One region of the Kitasatospora sp. NPDC088351 genome, then DNA from elsewhere that is predicted to be linked to it. Evidence: predicted binding sites of a transcription regulator. Region 1 holds the regulator's gene; each other region holds the start of a gene.
The links. The regulator HrcA, encoded in region 1, represses chaperone genes, less so after heat shock. The targets are predictions, from matches to a motif close to TTNGCACTCNGNNNNNCNGAGTGCNAA.
Positions count from the first base shown of each region.

Region 1 (4,923 bases):
TATATCCGTTTCGCGAACAGGATATACGCGTTCGCGAACGCGGTACGGCTTGTCGTCAGTCCGGCAGCGTCACGAAGTCGATCAGTTCCTCGACCCGGCCGAGGAGTTCGGGCTCCAGATCCTTGAAGGAGTCCACCGAGGCGAGGATGCGCTTCCAGGCGGCGGGGGTGTCCGCCGGCCAGCCGAGGCGGCGGCAGACGCCCTCCTTCCACACCTCGCCGCGGGGGACGCCGGGCCAGCCGGGGATGCCGACGCTCGCGGGCTTCACGGCCTGCCAGATGTCGATGTAGGGGTGGCCGACGACCAGGACGGCGTCGCCGGTGACCCGGGCGGCGATGCGGTGCTCCTTGGTGCCGGGGAGCAGGTGGTCCACCAGGACGCCGAGGCGGCGGCCGGGGCCGGGGGCGAAGTCGGCGACGATGGCGGGCAGGTCGTCGACGCCCTCCAGGTACTCGACGACCACGCCCTCGATCCGCAGGTCGTCGCCCCAGACCCGCTCGACCAGCTCGGCGTCGTGCCGGCCCTCGACGTAGATGCGCGACTCGCGGGCCACCCGGGCCCGGGCGCCGGGGACGGCGATCGAGCCGGAGGCGGTGCGGCCGGGGGCCCGGGACGGCGCGGGCGCGGCCGCCGGGGGGCGGACCAGGGTGACCGGCCGGCCCTCCAGCAGGAAGCCGCGCGGCACCAGCGGGAAGACCCGGTGCTTGCCGAAGCGGTCCTCCAGGGTGACGGTGAAGCCCTCCGCGGTCTTCTCGCACCGCACCACCGCTCCGCAGAAGCCGGTCGCCGCCTCCTCCACCACCAGGTCCCGCTCGGCGGACACCTCCGGGGCGGGCTGCTGCCGCTTCCACGGCGGGGTCAGGTCGGGTCCGTACTGGTGGCTGCGCATGGAAGGTGACTATAGGGAAATCCGGCGGAGGGCCGGCGGGAGGTCAGAGCCCCGGCGCGCCCCAGACCGGGAACCAGCGGGTGAGGTCCTTCTCCAGCCGCAGGTCGTTCCCGAGCATGGCGTTGACCTGCAGTTCCAGGGGGCTGTTCCGCTTCTCCCCGCCGCCCGGCATCGGCGCGAACGGGTAGAAGGTGCCGCGCTTGTACAGGTAGACCAGCGCCAGCGACTGCCCCCGCTCGTCGCGGAAGGCCACCAGCGAGCAGAGCAGCTGCGGTCCGAAGCCGTTCGCCTCCAGCTCGCTGTTGACCGCGTGCAGGTCGTTGACCAGCTCCGGCAGCTCCTCCGGGGTGTGCCGGGCGAGCAGCCAGGAGTAGCCGTACCCGTCCTTGGAGGCCTCCACCGGGACGCCGCCGCGCTCGGTGTCGGCGTCCAGCAGCGCCCGCACCTGCCGTTCGACCTCGCCGAACGCCCCGCCCTCGACGGCCGCGAAGCAGACCGAGCCGAGACCGGTCGGCCGGAAGCCGGTCGCCGCCTCCAGGGTCAGTGCCGCCGAGGGGACCCCGAACAGCTGGTCGAGGTCGGGCTTGACGGGCTTGGTGCGCCCGAACAGGGCGTCCAGGAATCCCACGGCGGTCCTTTCCCGAGGTGGTTCAGCGGCCCAGCTGGGCCGAGATCTTCGCCAGCTGCTCCAGTCGCTGCTCCAGCGACGGGTGGGTGGAGAACAGCTGCGAGGCGGTCTCCCGGGCGCTCAGCGCCGGGGCGAAGTAGAAGGCGTTGTACGGCTGTGCCTGGCGCAGGTCCTTGGACGGGATCGCGGCGATCTGGCCGGTCACCTTGGTCAGCGCCGACGCGAGCGCGCTGGGCCGGCCGGTGAGCTGGGCGGCGGCGCGGTCGGCGGCCAGCTCCCGGTAGCGGGAGAGCAGCCGGGTGAGCAGGAAGCTGATCGCGTACACCACGATCGACACCAGCGGGATGATCAGCGCGGCGATGGCGGCGTTGGAGTCGTTGTTGTTGCGGCCCCCGCCCATGAACCCGCCGTACATCGCGATCCGGGTCATCGCCCCGGCCAGCACCCCGAGGAACCCGGCGATGGTCATCACCGCCACGTCCCGGTGCGCCACGTGCGAGAGCTCGTGCGCCAGCACGCCCTCCAGCTCCTCCGGCTCCAGCCGCCGCAGCAGCCCGGTGGTCACGCAGACCACGGCGTTCTGCGGGTTGCGGCCGGTGGCGAACGCGTTCGGCATGTCGTTGTCGGCGACCGCCACCCGCGGCTTGGGCATGTCGGCCAGCGCGCAGAGCCGGTCGATGGTGCCGTGCAGCTGCGGATACTGTTCCGGGCTCACCCGGTGGGCGCCCATCGCCCGTTCGGTGATCTTGTCGCTGAACCAGAACTGGGCCACGAAGAGACCGCCCGAGATCAGCACGATCAGTGGCCAGGCCCCGCGCAGCAGCACGATCAGCAGGCCGGTGAATCCGACGTACAGCAGCCCGATCACGAACATCGTCGCGACCATGCGGCCGGTCAGGCCGCGGTCGGGTGCGAAGCGCGTGTGCTGGCCCGAGCTCGACATCGCTGCTCCTCCGTTAGCCGTTCGCTTTCGATGCTGCCACCCGGACGGGCCCTCGGCATCACCCGCGCGCCGGATATTGCGCGCAGGATCACTCGGGCCGGGCCGTTCCTGCCGTCGGACCCGGGCCTTACACTGGCAGGTACGGTTCTGGCACTCGGCTGTTCAGAGTGCCAAAGCCGGGGCCTCCCAGAACGGCCCGCAACATGCCAGAACGGACACATGTCACTACGGACAACGTGCGAAGACGGAGGTGCGTGCCCCATGGCCGGTGAGGTCCGTCAGCTGGACGACCGCAAGCTCGCGGTGCTTCGCGCCATCGTCCAGGACTACGTGGGAACCGAGGAGCCGGTCGGCTCCAAGGCCCTGGTGGAGCGGCACAGCCTCGGCGTGTCCCCGGCCACCGTCCGCAACGACATGGCCGCGCTGGAGGAGGACGGCTACATCCACCAGCCGCACACCAGCGCCGGGCGGATCCCCACCGACAAGGGCTACCGGCTCTTCGTCGACCGGCTCGCCGAGGTCAAGCCGATGAGCGCGCCCGAGCGGCGGGCGATCCGGCACTTCCTGGACGGCGCGGTCGACCTGGACGACGTGGTCGCCCGGACGGTCCGGCTGCTCGCCCAGCTCACCCGGCAGGTCGCGGTGGTCCAGTACCCCTCGCTCTCCCGGTCGACCGTCCGGCACATCGAGCTGGTCGCGCTGGCCCCGGTCAAGGTGATGCTGGTCCTGATCACCAACACCGGCCGGGTCGAGCAGCGGATGATGGACTGCCCGGGCCCGGTCGGCGAGACCCTCCTCGCGGATCTGCGGGCGCGGATCAACGCGCACGCGGTCGGGCAGCGGCTGCCCGAGGTGCCGGGGCTGCTGGAGGAGTTGCCGGCCGGTTTCGAGGCGGCCGACCGGCCGGCCGTCGTCACCGTCCTGGCGACGCTCTTCGAGGCGCTCGCCGAACAGAACGAGGAACGGATCATGCTGGCCGGCACGGCCAACCTGACCCGTTTCGGCCACGACTTCCCGCTCACCATCCAGCCGGTGCTGGAAGCGCTGGAGGAGCAGGTCGTCCTGCTCCGCCTCCTGGGTGAGACCGGCGACGCGGGGATGACGGTCCGGATCGGCCGGGAGAACGCCTACGAGGGGCTCAATTCCACCTCGGTCGTCTCCGTCGGTTACGGTTCGGGCGACGAGAGCGTGGCCAAACTGGGTGTGATCGGTCCGACCCGGATGGACTATCCGGGCACAATGGGGGCGGTGCGGGCGGTGGCACGGTACGTGGGCCAGATCCTGGCCGAGTCGTAGGAACAGCCACCATCAGACCGATGGTGGTACCCAGTCGCAAGCACTACTACAGGCGGAACAAGCGGAGCATTTGGTGGCCACGGACTACTACGCGGTACTCGGCGTCCGACGGGATGCGGGGCAGGACGAGATCAAGAAGGCGTTCCGGCGCCTGGCGCGCGAACTGCACCCGGACGTCAACCCGGACCCGAAGACGCAGGAGCGGTTCAAGGAGATCAACGCCGCCTACGAGGTGCTCTCCGACCCGCAGAAGCGTCAGGTCTACGACCTCGGCGGGGACCCTCTCTCGCCCAACGGCGGCGGAGGCGCGGGCGGCTTCGGCGCGGGCGCGGCCGGTTTCGGCTTCTCCGACATCATGGACGCCTTCTTCGGCGCCGCGGCCGGTCAGCGCGGCCCGCGCTCGCGGACCAGGCGCGGCCAGGACGCCATGATCCGGCTGGAGATCACCCTGGAGGAGGCCGCCTTCGGCACCACCAAGGAACTCCAGGTCGACACGGCCGTCACCTGCACCACCTGCAGCGGGGAGGGCGCCGCGCCCGGCACCTCCGCGCAGACCTGTGACATGTGCCGCGGCAAGGGCGAGGTCTCCCAGGTCACCCGGTCCTTCCTGGGCCAGGTCATGACCTCCCGCCCCTGCCCGCAGTGCCAGGGCTTCGGCACCGTCGTGCCGACCCCGTGCCCGGAGTGCGCGGGCGACGGCCGGGTCCGCGCCCGGCGCACCCTGACGGTCAAGATCCCGGCCGGTGTCGACAACGGCACCCGCATCCAGCTGGCCGGCGAGGGCGAGGTCGGCCCCGGTGGCGGCCCCGCCGGCGACCTGTACGTCGAGATCGCCGAGACCACCCACACGGTGTTCCAGCGCCGCGGGGACGACCTGCACTGCACGGTCACCATCCCGATGACGGCCGCCGCGCTCGGCACCCAGGTGCCGCTGCAGACGCTGGACGGCCTGGAGGAGCTCGACATCCGGCCCGGCACCCAGTCCGGCCAGTCGATCCCGCTGCACGGCCGGGGCATCACCCACCTGCGCGGTGGCGGCCGGGGCGACCTGATAGTGCATGTCGAGGTGCAGACGCCCACCAAGCTCGACGCCGAGCAGGAGGACCTGCTCCGCCGCCTCGCCGTGCTGCGCGGCGAGGAGCGGCCGTCCGGCCAGTTCGCGCCCGG
Region 1 covers NZ_JBFBIL010000015.1:168-5,090, reverse strand. Annotated here, with positions in the region: gene AB0P06_RS13940 (DUF3097 domain-containing protein) at 56-889, opposite strand; gene AB0P06_RS13935 (hypothetical protein) at 933-1,517, opposite strand; gene htpX (zinc metalloprotease HtpX) at 1,540-2,460, opposite strand; gene hrcA (heat-inducible transcriptional repressor HrcA) at 2,722-3,756, shown strand; gene dnaJ (molecular chaperone DnaJ) at 3,830-4,923, shown strand, end outside.

Region 2 (5,120 bases), on a different contig from region 1:
CCCTGCTGCACCGCTGCGGCACCGGCACCGACCCCGAACCGTACGGGCGCGAGCTGCTGCGCCGCTGGGCCGAGCCGCAGCGCCGCTACCACACCACCGATCACCTGCGGGCGGTGCTGGGCCACGTCGACACGCTCGCCGGACACGCCGACGCACCGGACACCGTCCGGCTGGCCGCCTGGTTCCACGACGCCGTCTACCGCCCCGACCGCTCCGAGAACGAGGAGCGCAGCGCGGCCCTCGCCGTCCGGGCGCTCACCGAGGCCGCTCTGCCGGCCGCCCGGGTGGCCGAGGTCGCGCGGCTGGTCCGGCTGACCACCACCCACCGCCCCGCCCCCGGCGACCGGGACGGCGAGGTGCTCTGTGACGCGGACCTCGCCGTCCTCGGCGGCACCCCCGAGGCGTACGCGGCGTACGCGGCCGCCGTACGCGCGGAGTACGCCTTCGTCCCCGAGCCGGACTTCCGGGCCGGGCGCGCGGCGGTCCTGCGCCGGCTCCTCGCGCTCCCCGCGCTCTACCGCACCCCAGCCGCCCGCGAACGCTTCGACGCCCCCGCCCGAGCCAACCTGGCCGCCGAACTCGGCCTCCTGGAGGGCTCCGAGTAGGACGCCACGGACCGCGAACGCCCCGGGCGGCACAAGGGCCGCCGTCGCGCCCCGGAGCGCGACGGCGGCCGAAAGCGGTCCCGGCCGGGCGCGGTCTACGACAGCCGGCCGACGGGCGACACCACCGCCCCCTCCTTGCCGCACACCCAGTGCGGCTCGGGCCCGAGCTCCGGCTCCACGCCGAGCGCGTGCGGGTCCCCGTCCGCCGCGCACGCGGTGCACAGCGGCCACCGCCCGTACTCCTCCAGCAGCGCGTCCTGGACGTCCTGGGCGACCAGCCCGAGCACGTACTCGGCGCCGTCCGGCCACTGCCCCAGCCACCAGCGCCGGTGTGTCACGGCGTTCTCCACCAGCGACACCACGGCGGCGTCCGCCACGTCCCGGGCGGAGAGGTCGGCGAGGATCAGCGCCCGCGCGTTGTGCAGGGCGGTCTCGATGTCAGCGGTGTCACCGGTGGAAGCCATCCGTCCATTCTCCCGCAGAACGCCGCATGGGCGGCTCCCCGGAGGGAACCGCCCATGCGAGCGAGGAACTGCCCGATCCGATCGAGTCGGATCAGAAGTCCATGTCACCGCCCGGCATGCCGCCGCCGGCGGCCGCGGCGGCCTTCTCCGGCTTGTCGGCGATGACGGCCTCGGTGGTGAGGAAGAGCGCCGCGATGGAGGCGGCGTTCTGCAGCGCGGAGCGGGTGACCTTGGCCGGGTCGATGATGCCCGCGGCGACCAGGTCGACGTACTCGTTGGTGGCGGCGTTCAGGCCGTGACCGGCGGGAAGGTTGCGCACCTTCTCCACCACGACGCCACCCTCCAGGCCGGCGTTGGTCGCGATCTGCTTGATCGGGGCCTCCAGCGCGACCTTGACGATGTTGGCACCGGTGGCCTCGTCGCCCTCGAGCTCCAGCTTGTCGAACGCGACCGAGGCCTGCAGCAGGGCGACGCCACCACCGGCGACGATGCCCTCCTCGACGGCGGCCTTGGCGTTGCGGACGGCGTCCTCGATGCGGTGCTTGCGCTCCTTGAGCTCCACCTCGGTGGCCGCGCCGGCCTTGATGACGGCCACGCCGCCGGCCAGCTTGGCGAGGCGCTCCTGGAGCTTCTCGCGGTCGTAGTCCGAGTCGCTGTTCTCGATCTCGGCGCGGATCTGGTTCACGCGGCCGGCGACCTGCTCGCTGTCACCGCCACCGTCGACGATGGTGGTCTCGTCCTTGGTGATGACCACCTTGCGGGCGGTGCCCAGCAGGTCGATGCCGGCGTTCTCGAGCTTGAGGCCGACCTCCTCGGAGATCACGGTGCCACCGGTGAGGATGGCGATGTCGCCGAGCATGGCCTTGCGGCGGTCGCCGAAGCCCGGGGCCTTGACGGCGACGGACTTGAAGGTGCCGCGGATCTTGTTCACGACCAGGGTCGACAGGGCCTCGCCCTCGACGTCCTCGGCGATGATGACCAGCGGCTTGCCGCTCTGCATGACCTTCTCCAGCAGCGGGAGCAGGTCCTTGACCGAGCCGATCTTGGAGTTGGCGATGAGGATGTACGGGTCCTCGAAGCTCGCCTCCATACGCTCCAGGTCGGTGGCGAAGTAGGCGGAGATGTAGCCCTTGTCGAAGCGCATGCCCTCGGTGAGCTCAAGCTCCAGACCGAAGGTGTTGCTCTCCTCGACGGTGATGACGCCTTCCTTGCCGACCTTGTCCATGGCCTCGGCGATGAGCTCGCCGATCTGGGTGTCGGCGGCCGAGATGGAGGCGGTGGAGGCGATCTGCTCCTTGGTCTCCACGTCCTTGGCCTGGGCCAGCAGCTGGTCCGAGACGGCGGCGACGGCCTTCTCGATGCCGCGCTTCAGGGCCATCGGGTTGGCGCCGGCGGCGACGTTGCGCAGACCCTCGCGGACGAGCGCCTGGGCCAGCACGGTGGCGGTGGTGGTGCCGTCACCCGCGACGTCGTCGGTCTTCTTGGCGACCTCCTTGACGAGCTCCGCGCCGATCTTCTCGTACGGGTCCTCGAGCTCGATCTCCTTGGCGATGGAGACACCGTCGTTGGTGATCGTGGGGGCGCCCCACTTCTTCTCCAGAACGACGTTGCGACCCTTGGGGCCGAGCGTGACCTTCACTGCGTCGGCGAGCTGGTTCATGCCACGCTCAAGGCCGCGGCGAGCTTCCTCATCAAAGGCGATGATCTTGGCCATCTGAAGTGGTCCTCCGGGACACGGTCGACTGCTCGGACCAAGGGGTGCCCGCGACGGACGGCCCTGGTGTGCGGGGGTCCTTTCCCCTACCGCTCCCGGGGGCCTCACCGACCCGGTCCGCTGTCACTCTCACGCTGTGAGTGCTAACGCCAATGATTAGCACTCTGGCAGGGCGAGTGCAAGCCCAATCGGCAACCCGCGAGCCGCACCGGCCACCCGCGGGCGGACGCGCGACGGGCCCCGGGCGCCACGTGCGGCGGCGCCCGCCGCCGCACGTGCCGACGGGCCCGTACGACGTGTGTCGTACGGGCCCGTCGCGAAGCAAGAGGCGCACCAGCCGATGGGCCGAGCCGAACTCCTGGGGGTCGGAAAGGTCAGACCGCGGCGCGGACCATGTCCGCCTGCGGGCCCTTCTGCCCCTGAGAGATCTCGAACTCGACCCGCTGGCCCTCCTCAAGGGTGCGGTAGCCGTCCATCTGGATCGCGCTGTAGTGGACGAAGACGTCCGCACCACCGTCGACCGCGATGAAGCCGTAGCCCTTCTCCGCGTTGAACCACTTGACGGTGCCCTGAGCCATTCCGAACTCCCCTAGTGCTGTGCTGGCCCTTCACGCGCCCGCAGGTCGCGGGCCCGGGTCTGGTTTCGAGGCCGGCCCGGGGAACCCCCCCTGGACGCAGCCGTGCACGCCGCGGTCCCCCGCCGAGCCACCGGACGGCATCCGATGGGCGGGCGATCGCGTCGATCGCGGCTGAATGTATCCGGATCGACGCCCTCTGCAACAGGGTCAGCCGCAGGGAATTCCCCGGGCCCGCCAGGGGACACCTCAGGTGAAATCAGGAGGAAATCGGCATTTCACGCCGGACATAGCGGACGAATTACTCAAATCCCCTTGAGAATTCTGACATCTGCCTGACATGTTTCACGGCCGTGCGCGCGGCGCCGGTCTCAGCGGCCGGACGGTCACCGGCGATACGGGTTCAGCCGGATTCGGGCGCCGGTGAAAGGGGAAGGGGAGCCCTGTTCCCAGCCGAGCGACACTCTACTCCGACTGGACCCGGAAATATTCCCGCCGAAATGCGGCCGGCCGCCCCCGCGTACGGAATTCGGAATTCCGTACGCGGGAACGGCCGGCCGGGAAGAGCGGCGGACGGGCTCAGCAGCCGCCGGCCACCGCCGGGATGATCGACACGCTCGCGCCGTCCTTGATCTCGGTCGCCAGCCCCTCCGCGAACCGCACGTCGTCGTCGTTGACGTAGACGTTCACGAAGCGGCGCAGCTTGCCGGCGTCGTCCAGGACGCGGGCGGCGATGCCCGGGTGGTTCTTGTCGAGGTCGGCGATGACATCGCCCAGGGTGGCACCCTCGGCGGCGACCTCGGCGGAGCCGCCGGTGTAGGTGCGCAGGATGGTGGGAATGCGGACGTTGGCGCTCATGGCGGGGGCTCTCCTAGCGGGGTGGTGGTCAGGCGGAGGCGAGGCCGGCGTCGCGGAAGGACTCCAGCGTCGGGCGGATGACGGTGGTCATGCCGGAGTCGGAGACGGCGTCCAAGGTCTTCAGGCCGTCGCCGGTGTTGATCGCGACGGTCTCCTTGGCCGGGTCCAGCTGCCCGGTCTCGACGAGCTTCTTCAGCACGCCGACGGTCACCCCGCCCGCGGTCTCGGCGAAGATGCCCTCGGTGCGGGCCAGCAGCTTGATCGCGGCCACCACCTCGGCGTCGGTGACGTCCTCGACCACGCCGCCGGTGCGGCGGGCGATGTCCAGCACGTACGGGCCGTCGGCCGGGTTGCCGATCGCCAGCGACTTGGCGATGGTGTCCGGCTTGACCGGGCGGATCACGTCCCGGCCGGCCTTGAACGCGGCCGACACCGGCGAGCAGCCGGCCGCCTGCGCCCCGAAGATCCGGTACGGCCGGTCCTCGACCAGACCGAGCCTGATCAGCTCCTGCAGCCCCTTGTCGATCTTGGTGAGCTGGGAGCCCGAGGCGATCGGGATGACGATCTGCTCCGGCAGCCGCCAGCCGAGCTGCTCGCAGATCTCGTACGCCAGCGTCTTGGAGCCCTCGCCGTAGTACGGGCGGAGGTTGACGTTCACGAAGCCCCAGCCCTCGCCGGCCGGGTCGCCGATCAGCTCCGAACAGAAGCGGTTGACGTCGTCGTAGTTGCCCTCGATGCCGACCAGCTCGCCGCCGTAGACCCCGGCCATCACGACCTTGCCCTGCTCCAGGTCGTGCGGGATGAACACGCAGGACTTGAATCCGGCCCGGGCCGCCGCCGCACCGACCGCGCCGGCCAGGTTGCCGGTGGACGAGCAGGACAGCGTGGTGAAGCCGAACGCGCG
Region 2 covers NZ_JBFBIL010000056.1:15,697-20,816, forward strand. Annotated here, with positions in the region: gene AB0P06_RS29410 (hypothetical protein) at 1-605, shown strand, start outside; gene AB0P06_RS29415 (hypothetical protein) at 701-1,069, opposite strand; gene groL (chaperonin GroEL) at 1,161-2,783, opposite strand; gene AB0P06_RS29425 (cold-shock protein) at 3,158-3,361, opposite strand; gene AB0P06_RS29430 (ubiquitin-like small modifier protein 1) at 3,938-4,216, opposite strand; gene thrC (threonine synthase) at 4,245-5,120, opposite strand, start outside.
Region 2: the regulator HrcA is predicted to act here: its motif matches at 2,940-2,966, upstream of groL (chaperonin GroEL).

Region 3 (5,120 bases), on a different contig from region 1:
CAGCTCCGCCAGCTCCACCGGCCCGCCGCCGCGCCCCGCCAGCGGGTGCGCGGCGGGCAGCACGCCGACCATCGGGTCGTCCAGCAGCGGGGTGACCACCAGGTCGGACCAGTCGGTGACGGCGGTGAGCTGCTGCGCCTCCAGGTTCGCCTCCGCCCGCGCCTCGCGCGGCACGCCGTGCGCGGGCGGCGCCGGCAGGGCCGGGGCGGCCCCGGCCGTCTGCGGGTAGCGGAAGGCCAGCGCGATCTCGCACTCCCCGCCGCGCAGCATCGCCAGCGACTCCGGCGGTTCCGCCTCGACCAGCGACACGCGCACCCCCGGATGGCCGTCCCGCAGCCGGGCGACGGCCGGCGGCACCAGGGTGGAGCTCGCGGTCGGGAAGGAGACCAGCCGCACCCGGCCGGCCCGCAGCCCGGCGATCGCCGCGACCTCCTCCTCGGCGGCCGAGAGCCCGGCCAGGATCCCGGTGGCATGCTTGAGCAGCACCCGCCCGGCCTCGCTGAGCTGCATGCCCCGCCCGGACCGGACCACCAGCGGGGTGTCGACGGACTTCTCCAGGGCCTTCATCTGCTGGCTGATGGCAGGCTGCGTACAGCCCAGCTCGCGAGCGGCCGCGGAGAAGGAGCCGGTGCGGGCGACGGCACGCAGAACGCGCAGATGGCGGGCCTCGATCATGACTCAGTTATAAGGCAAACTTTGCTATAAGCAAAATTCATCTGATAGTTGAATCCCGAAGCAGACCACCGGCCCATACGCCGCAGGCCCGGCCCGCGTCCCCGAGGGGAGCGGACCGGGCCTGCGGTCACTGATCAGACGTCAGTGGGAGTGGCCGTGGCCACCGTGCGAGTGACCGTGACCGGCCTCCTCGTCCTCCTTCTTCTCCACCACGAGGGTCTCGGTGGTGAGCAGCAGGGAGGCGATCGAGGCGGCGTTCTCCAGCGCGGAGCGGGTGACCTTGACCGGGTCGATGACGCCGGCCTTCACCAGGTCGCCGTACTCGCCGGTGGCGGCGTTGTAGCCCTGGCCCGCCTCCAGCTCGGCGACCTTGGAGGTGATGACGTAGCCCTCCAGGCCGGCGTTCTGGGCGATCCAGCGCAGCGGCTCGGCCAGCGCCTTGCGGACGACCGCGACACCGGTCGCCTCGTCGCCCGACAGGCCCAGGCCGTCCTCCAGCACCTTGGCGGCGTGCACCAGGGAGGCGCCACCGCCGGCGACGATGCCCTCCTCGACCGCGGCACGGGTCGCCGAGATGGCGTCCTCCAGACGGTGCTTGCGCTCCTTCAGCTCCACCTCGGTGGCGGCGCCGACCTTGATGACGCAGACGCCGCCGGCCAGCTTGGCCAGGCGCTCCTGCAGCTTCTCGCGGTCCCAGTCGGAGTCGGTGTTCGCGATCTCGCCCTTGATCTGGGCGACGCGGCCGGCCACGGCCTCGGTGTCACCGGCGCCGTCGACGACGGTGGTCTCGTCCTTGGTGATGGTCACGCGGCGGGCGGTGCCCAGCACGTCCACACCGGCCTGGTCGAGCTTGAGGCCGACCTCCTCGGAGATGACGGTGGCACCGGTCAGGGTGGCCAGGTCGCCGAGGATCGCCTTGCGGCGGTCGCCGAAGCCCGGGGCCTTGACGGCGACCGCGTTGAAGGTGCCGCGGATCTTGTTCACCACGAGGGTCGACAGCGCCTCGCCGTCGACGTCCTCGGCGATGATCAGCAGCGGCTTCGAGGAACCGCCCTGGAGGATCTTCTCCAGCAGCGGCAGCAGCTCCTGGATGGAGGAGATCTTGCCCTGGTTGATCAGGATGTACGGGTCCTCCAGGACCGCCTCCTGCCGCTCCGCGTCGGTGACGAAGTACGGCGACAGGTAGCCCTTGTCGAACTGCATGCCCTCGGTGAAGTCCAGCTCCACGCCGAAGGTGTTCGACTCCTCGACGGTGATGACACCGTCCTTGCCGACCTTGTCGATCGCCTCGGCGATCAGCTCGCCGACCTGGGTGTCCTGCGCGGAGAGGGACGCGACGGCGGCGACGTCGTCCTTGCCCTCGATCTCGCGGGCGATGGAGAGCAGGTGCTCGGAGACGGCGGCGACGGCCTTGTCGATGCCCTTCTTCAGGGCGGCCGGGCCGGCACCGGCGGCGACGTTGCGCAGCCCCTCGTTGACCAGGGCCTGGGCCAGCACGGTGGCGGTGGTGGTGCCGTCACCCGCGACGTCGTTGGTCTTGGTGGCGACCTCCTTGACGAGCTGCGCGCCAAGGTTCTCGTACGGGTCGTCCAGCTCGACCTCACGGGCGATGGTGACACCGTCGTTGGTGATGGTCGGGGCGCCGAACTTCTTGTCGATGACGACGTTGCGGCCCTTGGGGCCGATGGTCACCTTGACGGTGTCGGCCAGCTTGTTCACACCGCGCTCCAGCGAGCGGCGGGCGTCCTCGTCGAACTGCAGGATCTTCGCCATGTTCCCTATTCCCTCGGGGCTGCGGCCGGCCCACCGACCGCTGAAACTACGTGAACCAACAACCACGCCCCGGGCCCCTGTCACTGGGACACGGATCCGGGGCGGGCTGGAACGTCTTGCTTCCCGACGTCGCGTTACTTCTCGATGATGGCGAGAACGTCGCGAGCCGAGAGGACGAGGTACTCCTCGCCCTGGTACTTCACCTCGGTGCCGCCGTACTTCGAGTACAGGACGATGTCGCCGACGGCGACATCGAGCGGCAGACGCTGGCCGTCCTCGAAGCGGCCCGGGCCGACGGCCAGGACGACGCCCTCCTGGGGCTTCTCCTTGGCCGTGTCCGGGATGACCAGGCCGGAGGCCGTGGTGGTCTCGGCGTCGAGCGGCTGGACCACAATGCGGTCCTCGAGCGGCTTGATGGCAACCTTGCTGCTGGTGGTCACGTCCGAGCTCCCCTTCGGAGATTACGGGGTTTTCTAACGGGTAGGGGCGAACCTGCGAGCCTGCCGTCGCGGGGGTCAGACACGCTTCATCGCGTTAGCACTCACCAGGTGGAGAGTGCCAAGGACGACCATAGGGTGCGGTTAGCACTCAGTCAACCAGAGTGCCAACGGCGCGCCCTCGTGTTGCGCGTGGCGCGGTGGGCCCACGGCGCACCGGGGCCTGCGGGCAGGCGGCCGACGACGCGTCGCGCCGGGCCCGGGACCGGGGAGAATGACCGGGTGGAGACCGAGAACCTGCAGCCCCTGCTGACCCCCGAGGGGCAGTCCCTGCTCGCCGAACTGCGTGAGTTCGCGCCCGAGGAGGAGCTGGCCCTGGCCACCCGGCTGCGGCGGGAGCACCCGGCGGAGCTGGTGTCGGCGGCGTTCGGGCAGGCCCGGCTGCGGCAGCGGGCCCGGGCGAAGTTCGGCCCGGACGCCGACCTGATGTACTTCACGCCCAACGGGGTCGAGCAGTCCACCCGGCGCAGCGTCGCCGAGTGGCGGGCGCGGCGCTTCGCCGGGCTGGGCGTGCGCCGGCTGGCCGACCTCTGCTGCGGCATCGGCGGGGACGTCCTGGCGCTGGCCCGGGCCGGGATCGAGGTGCTCGCCGTCGACCGGGACCCGGCGGCCTGTGCCGCCACCGCCGCGAACGCGGCCGCGCTGGGCCTGTCCGACCTGGTGGAGGTGCGCTGCGCGGACGTCGCCGACATCGATGTCACCGGCTACGACGCGGTCTTCACCGACCCGGCCCGCCGGACGTCACGCGGCCGGGTGTTCGACCCGGAGGCGTACGCCCCGCCGCTCTCCTGGGCGATCGAGGCCGGCCGCCGCACCCCGGTCGGCGCGCTGAAGGTCGCGCCGGGCATCCCGCACGAGGCCGTCCCGGCCGACGCCGAGGCCGAGTGGGTCTCCGACCACGGGGACGTCAAGGAGGCGGTGCTCTGGTTCGGCACCGGGGCCGGGCACCCGCACCGCGCCACCCTGCTGCCGCACGGCACCACGCTGACCGGCGGCGACCTGCCCGACCCGCCCGCCGGACCGGTCGGCCGCTACCTGTACGAGCCGGACGGCGCGGTGATCCGCGCCCACCTGGTCGCCGAGGTGGCCGGCCAGGTGGGCGGCCGGCTGATCGACCCGAAGATCGCCTACCTCACCTCGGACCGCCTGGTCGCCACCCCGTACGCGCACGCGTACGAGCTCACCGACGTGCTGCCGTTCCACATCAAGAAGCTGAAGGCGCTGCTGCGCGAACGGGCCGTCGGCACGGTGGTGATCAAGAAGCGCGGGATGGCGATCACCCCCGAGGAGCTGCGCCGGCAGCTGAAGCCGTCCGGGCCGAACAGCGTCACGGTGATCCTCAGCCGCACCGACCGGGGCCCGCTGATGATGCTGGGCCGGCCGGTGACGGCCGGGGCGGCGGCGGATCAGGTGGCGGCGGATCAGGCCGGGGGCGCCTGAATGTAGTCCTCGAGCCGGGCCACCGCGAAGCCCTGCTCCTGGATGCGGGCCAGCATCTCGCCGAACATCTGCGTCATCGTCTCGCCCTTGAGGTCCTTCGGGCCCCGGAAGTGGGCGAGGACGATGTCGCCGGGCTTCAGCTTCTTGTCCGCCGCCTGGTACTGCATGTCGTGGATCTGCATCGACTCGCACCAGAGCACGATGGCCCGCGGTCCGCACTGCTGCACCGAGCCGTTCAGCGCCGGGGTGTTGGCGCCGTCCCCGTAGGGCGGGCGGAACAGCAGCGGCGCGGTGCCGTACTGCTGGGTGAGCGCGGACTGGGCGTCGCAGATCTCGGACTTCTGCTTCTCCGGCGGGACCTTGCTCATCTGCGCGTGGTCCACGGTGTGGTTGTGGATGTGGTTGCCGAGCGCCTGGAGCGGCTTGAAGTAGCCGTAGTTGTCCTTGACGATGTCCCGGGTCAGGAACATCGAGACCGGCACCTTGAGGTCGGTCAGCATCTCGACGAACTTCGGGTCCTTCTCGGCGCCGTCGTCGATGGTGATGAAGACGACCTTGTCGGCCGTCTTCACATCGCTGAACACCGGTACGGTGCCGGTCCGTTCGAGTTTGATCGGCTTGTCGGCGGGCGCGGCCGGGGCGGGCGCCAGCGGCTTGAGGTTCCACTTCGCCCAGGCCGCCGGGTCCCCGGCGGCCGGTGGTGCGGCGGGCGTGGTGGCCGCGGCGGCCGCCGGG
Region 3 covers NZ_JBFBIL010000006.1:35,011-40,130, reverse strand. Annotated here, with positions in the region: gene AB0P06_RS06570 (LysR family transcriptional regulator) at 1-675, opposite strand, end outside; gene groL (chaperonin GroEL) at 817-2,448, opposite strand; gene groES (co-chaperone GroES) at 2,583-2,888, opposite strand; gene AB0P06_RS06555 (methyltransferase domain-containing protein) at 3,168-4,385, shown strand; gene AB0P06_RS06550 (polysaccharide deacetylase family protein) at 4,367-5,120, opposite strand, start outside.
Region 3: the regulator HrcA is predicted to act here: its motif matches at 3,030-3,056, upstream of groES (co-chaperone GroES).